DNA from 3 places in the Edwardsiella sp. EA181011 genome. Region 1 is predicted to be linked to each of the others. Evidence: predicted binding sites of a transcription regulator. Region 1 holds the regulator's gene; each other region holds the start of a gene.
What was found. Region 1 encodes PurR, which represses purine synthesis genes. Its sites were predicted from a motif close to CANGCAAACGTTTGCNTG; they were not measured.

Region 1 (2,203 bases):
AAGGGGGTCTCTTTTAACAGCAGGAGCAGCGAGAGGCTCAGGCCGTAGGGATCGTTGGGAAGCGGCAGGTCGGGCGGCTGCTGCCAGCCAAACAGCGGCGCCATCAGGCGCCACAGCAGGCCGGTTGGCGCCAGCAGCATCAGCAGGCCGGTGGCCAGGGCGATGTGGGGGGCCGCCAACAGCAGCGCCGGCGCCAGCGCATGCTGACGCTGACGCCGCAGGGTGAACCCGGCCAGCGCCAGCGCCAGCAGCAGGGCACCGGCGCTGGCCCCCAGCGCTATCCACAGCGACAGACCGAGGCTGTGACCGAGCGCGGGCCACTGCAGCAGTCGCTGCAGCGCCTGTCCTGCATCCTGTCCGGTCAGCGGCAGTAGGGTTGCCGGGACCATCGCCGCCAGCGGCAGCGCGCCGGACAGCAGCACCAGCGCGGGAAACAGGACTAGCCGAGACACGCGCTTAGCGGCGGTAGTCGATGAACGGTCCGTCGGCCACGGAGCGGCGCTCAACCAGCTTAGGATGTACTTCGATGGTTTGGGCGTCCTCGCGCTTGCTGGTAATGCGATCGAGCAGCATGTCGAACGCCATGGCGCCAAGGCGCTCCTTGGGCTGATGAATGGTGGTCAGCGCCGGGGTAAAGTAGCGGGCGTTGCGCACGTTATCGTAGCCGATGACGGAGATATCCTGCGGTACGCGCAGTCCCATCTCATCCGCTGCGCAAATGGCGCCCATCGCCATGATGTCGCCGCCGACAAACACCGCCGTCGGACGCTGTTTCTGCGCCAGAATGTTTTGCATCGCCGCATAGCCGGACTCCGGCTCGAAGTCGCCTTCGACCAGCCATGACTCCTGCGGCGTGATATTGGCCTCCTGCAGCGCCTTGAGGAAGCCGCGCAGTCGACCGCCGCCGGTGTTGCGCGATACCGGGCCGGTGATGGCGCCAATGTCGCGGTGGCCACGCTCGATCAGGTAACGGCCGGCCAGATAGCCTCCCTCGAAGGCGTTGTCCTGGATAGCGTCGGTAAAGTCGCTGCGGCGGGTTCCCCAGTCCATGACCACCATCGGGATGTGGCGGTAGTCCTCCAGGATCTCCAGCAGGTTTTCCGGGTATTCGGAGCACATCACCAGCAGGCCGTCGACGCGTTTCTGCGCCAGCATGGCCAGGTAGGCTTTCTGCTTCTCCAGATTATTGTGGGAGTTACACAGGATCAGGGTATAGCCTTGGCTGTAGCAGCTATTCTCTACCGATTCGATGACCTCGGCAAAGTACGGCGCCTCGCTGGAGGTCGCCAGCAGGCCGATGGATTTGGTGTGGTTGACCTTCAGGCTGCGGGCAACGGCGCTGGGGGAGTAGTGTAGTTCTTTAATGGCCTCCCAGACGGCGGCTTTGGTCTCGTCGGCGACAAAGCGGGTTTTATTGATGACGTGAGACACCGTGGTGGTCGATACGCCTGCGCGCTTTGCCACATCTTTAATCGTTGCCATGAAACAAATGACTCCTGGGCGTACGCGCTGCGTCGCCGTTTTGTTAATCGTTTGCCTGCGTGCATCGGAAAATACGCCTGACAGCGCGGCTCGGCGCCGGCGCGTTTGCGCAATAGGGTGACGTTTGCCATTTCTTGTTTAGAATTATAGCGTCGGCACGCGGCAGTAAACCGCAAATTCTGTCTGATCTCAGGCAAAAGGGGAAGCACTAATTGGCGATTTGCGCAGGATGTAATCATAAGATTTTCTGCGTGTTTTAAGATGTGATTTATGTAAAAATGATTTAACACGGGTTTTGTGCGAACTTTCAAGTCAGTAAAAATTGATCCGGAACGTAAAACATGAGGTGTCAGGATGGAAAACGATCTGAAGTATTCTCTGGTAACAACGGTGGTGGCGCTGGCGCTGATCGTCGTGGCCAGCCTGATCGCCGCACTGCACTAAGTCAGCGGGTGGCATAAATAAAAAAGGCGCTCGGTGAGCGCCTTTTTTATCTCTGCGGCCGGTTACGCCAGATTCTGGGCGACGAACTCCCAGTTTACCAGCGCCCAGAAGTTTTCCAGGTACACCGGGCGAGCGTTACGGTAGTCGATGTAGTAGGCGTGCTCCCATACGTCCACGGTCAGCAGCGGCTTGTCGTCGCCGGTCAGCGGGGTCGCGGCGTTAGCGGTGTTGACGATGGCCAGGGTGCCGTCCGCCTTTTTCACCAGCCAGGTCCAGC
Region 2 (2,203 bases), 1.3 Mb from region 1:
GGCTCCCTGATTACTTGGCGGTACGGCGGTAGTTTTCAATCAGCATCATAAAATGGTCGAACAGCGGGGCGGCATCGTGCGGCCCTGGGCTGGCCTCCGGGTGTCCCTGGAAACTGAACGCCGGGCGATCGGTGCGGTGAATGCCCTGCAGCGAGCCGTCGAACAGCGACTTATGGGTCGCCCGCAGCGTCGGCGGCAAGGTCGCTTCATCAACGGCAAAACCGTGGTTTTGCGCGGTGATCATCACACGGTCATGATCCAAATCCTTCACCGGATGGTTGCCGCCGTGGTGGCCAAACTTCATTTTTACCGTCTGTGCGCCGCTGGCCAGCGCCAGCAGCTGGTGCCCTAGGCAGATACCAAACAGCGGGATCTCGCCGTGCAGGAAGGTCGCGATAGCCTCGATGGCATAGTCACAGGGGGCCGGATCACCGGGGCCGTTGGACAGGAAAATACCGTCCGGATTCAGCGCCAGCACATCCTGCGCGGGCGTCTGAGCCGGCACCACCGTCAGGCGGCAACCGCGATCCACCAGCATCCGCAGGATATTGCGCTTCACCCCGAAGTCATAGGCCACCACGTGGTAGGGCAACGCCGCATCCTCACAGGGCGCCGGCAGCCCATCCTTCAGCGTCCAGCTACCCTGGCGCCACTCATAGGGCTCCTGGGTCGTCACTTCTTTGGCCAGATCCATCCCTTTCAGGCCGGGGAACGCGCGCGCCTTCTCCAGCGCCAGCGCCGCATCCGGCTCACTCCCGCTCTCCGCGGTGATGATGCAACCGTTCATCGCCCCCTTCTCACGCAGCAGGCGGGTCAGCTTACGGGTATCAATATCGGCGATGGCGACCACGCGGTGACGACGCAGATAGTCCGGCAGCGTCTCTTGACTGCGGAAGTTGCTGGCGATCGGCGGCAGATCGCGCACGATCAGCCCCTGAGCATGCACGGCGGAGGATTCTTCATCGGCGGCGTTGGTGCCGACATTGCCAATATGGGGATAGGTAAGCGTGACGATCTGACGGGAATAGGAGGGGTCGGTGAGAATTTCTTGGTAGCCGGTCATCGAGGTATTGAAGACCACTTCCCCCACGGCCGATCCGTCTGCTCCGATCGACCTGCCGTGAAACTGGGTTCCGTCTTCCAGAACTAAAAGCGCTGACTTAATCAAAACACCCTCCAAAGGAATACTCAGTCACAATATATGCATATTAATTCAGATATTGCATCGTGAATCAATCGCAAAAACTGCCACTGCGGCGAATTTCTGACAAATTGCGCGCATTCTAATGACGCATCCGCCCATTGTCCAGATGAAAGGAGAGTTTTTTGTGTTTTTTACAAATCTGAATGTGTTTTTAATGCCAAATGATTAAAAACACCAATTTTAGGGAAGGAGAAAACGGTTGCCGGACACAGATATCAAAGGCAACGGCGCTATAATGCGTTTTTTCACTGAAAAAATCAAGATGCGGGCGGCGCAGCGGGGTGAAATAAAAGGTAAATAGCAAAAATCGCCATACTGATAAATTTAGATGTAAATTCTCACCATAAATAAAAAATGTGATGAAAAAATCATTATTTTCATCACATTAAACAACATAGCAACCATGATATCTGTCGAAGAATAGGCCTTTTATAAGGTATCCAGAGCCAAAACATCACACATATCGTACATTCCTGGCTGCTGTGCGCCGAGCCACAGCGCCGCTCGCATGGCACCGCTGGCAAATGTCATACGGCTAGACGCCTTATGGGTAATCTCCAGACGCTCGCCGACATCGGCGAACATGGCGGTATGCTCGCCCACGATATCGCCGGCGCGCAGCGTCGCGAAACCGATGCTGCCAGGAACCCGCTCCCCGGTGTGCCCCTGGCGAGTATAGACCGCACAGCTTTCCAGGCTACGGCCCAACGCACCAGCGATCGCCTCACCCATCGCCAGCGCCGTTCCCGAGGGCGCATCGACTTTATGGCGATGATGCGCCTCAAGGATTTCAATATCGCAGTAGCTCCCCATCACCTGCGCCGCCTTTTCCAGCAGGCGCAGCATCACGTTCACCCCCACGCTGAAGTTGGCGGCCAACACGATGGCGACATGCTGTGAAGCCGCCTCAATGACCGCCTTTTCCTGCTCGCTGAAACCGGTAGTCCCGATCACCATCGCTTTACCGTGCGCCTGACAAAAGGCCAAATGCGCCATCGT
Region 3 (2,203 bases), 510 kb from region 1:
GCGAAAGCAACAATGGCCGTGCTGACCTGTCCGAGCAGAACGGCGACGGCTTCGGTATGTCTGCCTCCTACGACCTGGGCTGGGGCGTGAGCGCTGCGGCGGCTTACTCTACCTCTAACCGTACCCTGTCTCAGAAGCATGGCCTCGCCGTTGGCGACATCGCTGAAGGCAACAAGGCTCAGGCATGGACCACCGGTCTGAAGTACGACGCCAACAACGTCTACATTGCCGCCATGTACGCCGAAACCCTGAACATGACTCCGTTCGGTAAATCTACCAGCGTTGACGGCGGTGGCATCGCTAACAAGACCCAAAACTTCGAAGCCGTGGCTCAGTACCAGTTCGACTTCGGCCTGCGTCCGTCCATCGCCTACCTGCAGTCTAAGGGCAAGCAGCTGGGTCTGGACTCTAACCTGAATAAAGATCTGGTTAAATACGTTGACCTGGGCGCGTCCTACTACTTCAACAAGAACATGTCCACCTACGTTGATTACAAAATCAACCTGCTGGACGGTAACGACGACTTCTACAAAGCTAACGGCATCACCACTGACAACGTGGTTGGCGTAGGCCTGATTTACCAGTTCTAATCCCGCGCGGCCACCGGTCGCCATGGATATCCTATCAGGCAGGGCTCAGGCCCTGCTTTTTTATGGTTTTTTGCGCGCCGCCGGCGCTCGGTGCCGTGCTGCTTGCGTTTGTTTTTGCAGTATTTATTCCGTATTCCCCACCCTGCGCGCCACTTTATCGTCTTTTTCAGCCAAACGGTTGGCAAGGGTTTTCCATAGCGGTAATCTGTCCCTTCACTGGCTTAACTGGACACATGGAAGCTCTCGCATGTTTGAAAACATCCCTGCTGCACCCGCCGATCCAATCCTGGGGCTGGCCGACCTGTTTCGCGCCGATGCGCGCCCGCATAAAATCAACCTGGGCATCGGCGTCTATAAAGACGAAAGCGGTAATACGCCGGTGCTGACCAGCGTTAAAAAGGCCGAGCAGTATCTGCTGGAGCATGAGACCAGCAAGAACTACCTGAGCATCGACGGGATCGCCGCCTTCGGCCAGCGGACCCTGGCACTGCTGCTGGGCAGCGACAGCCCGATTATCAGCGCCGGGAGGGCGCTCGCAGCGCAGACGCCCGGTGGCACCGGAGCGCTGCGCGTCGCCGCCGACTTCCTGGCCAGTAAAACCAGCGCCAAACGTATCTGGGTGAGCAACCCCAGCTGGCCGAACCACCGCAGCGTTTTCAGCGCCGCCGGGCTGGAGGTGTGCGAATACGCCTACTATGACGCCGATAACCACTGTCTGGACTTTGCCGCGCTGCAGGAGAGCCTCTCCCAGGCACAGCCCGGCGACGTGGTGCTGTTCCACGGCTGTTGCCATAACCCGACGGGGATTGACCCAACCGCGGCGCAGTGGGAGGCCCTGGCGGAGATGTCCCGCAGCAATGGCTGGCTGCCGCTGTTCGACTTCGCCTATCAGGGCTTTGCCCACGGGCTGGAAGAGGACGCGCAGGGGCTGCGCCTCTTTGCGGCCCGCCACGACGAGCTGATCGTCTGCAGCTCCTACTCCAAGAACTTTGGCCTGTACAACGAGCGCGTCGGCGCCTGTACCCTGATCGCCGCCGATAGCGGCAGCGCCGCCAACGCCTTCAGCCAGATCAAGGCGGTGATCCGTGCCAACTACTCCAACCCGCCGGCCCACGGCGGCGCGATCGTCGCCACCATTCTGGGCAACGATGCGCTGCGCGCCATCTGGGAGCAGGAGCTGACCGATATGCGCCAGCGCATCCAACGGATGCGCCAGCTGTTCGTGAATACCCTGCAGGAGAAAGGCGCCGATCGTGACTTCAGCTTTATCATCCACCAAAACGGCATGTTCTCCTTCAGCGGGCTGACCAAAGAGCAGGTAGGCCGTCTGCGCGACGAGTTCGGCGTCTACGCCGTCAGCTCTGGGCGCATCAACGTGGCGGGGATGACGCCGGACAATATGGCGCCGCTGTGCGAAGCCATCGCCGCCGTACTGAAATAACCGTGGGATAGCGCATACGGCGGGCCACCCTTCTCCGGGGGCCCGCCGTTTTTTATATCCCTGAGGGTTGCCTATGCGCGCCGTGCGTCATTAGCTCAGGGCGGCCATGCGCTTGAGGGTTTCCGCCGTCGTCCACAGATCGTTGGCGATGAAGCGGTAGTTGATCAGCGCC

Region 2: the regulator PurR is predicted to act here: its motif matches at 1,393-1,410, upstream of carA (glutamine-hydrolyzing carbamoyl-phosphate synthase small subunit).
Region 3: the regulator PurR is predicted to act here: its motif matches at 758-775, upstream of QY76_RS14050 (amino acid aminotransferase).

Annotation. Positions count from the first base shown of each region.
Region 1 is NZ_CP011364.1:2,661,894-2,664,096, reverse strand. It holds gene QY76_RS19330 (hypothetical protein) at 1-452, opposite strand, end outside; gene purR (HTH-type transcriptional repressor PurR) at 457-1,482, opposite strand; gene QY76_RS18770 (YnhF family membrane protein) at 1,837-1,926, shown strand; gene sodB (superoxide dismutase [Fe]) at 1,989-2,203, opposite strand, start outside.
Region 2 is NZ_CP011364.1:3,919,265-3,921,467, forward strand. It holds gene carA (glutamine-hydrolyzing carbamoyl-phosphate synthase small subunit) at 11-1,168, opposite strand; gene dapB (4-hydroxy-tetrahydrodipicolinate reductase) at 1,634-2,203, opposite strand, start outside.
Region 3 is NZ_CP011364.1:3,173,324-3,175,526, forward strand. It holds gene ompC (porin OmpC) at 1-590, shown strand, start outside; gene QY76_RS14050 (amino acid aminotransferase) at 838-2,031, shown strand; gene QY76_RS19745 (cysteine hydrolase family protein) at 2,122-2,203, opposite strand, start outside.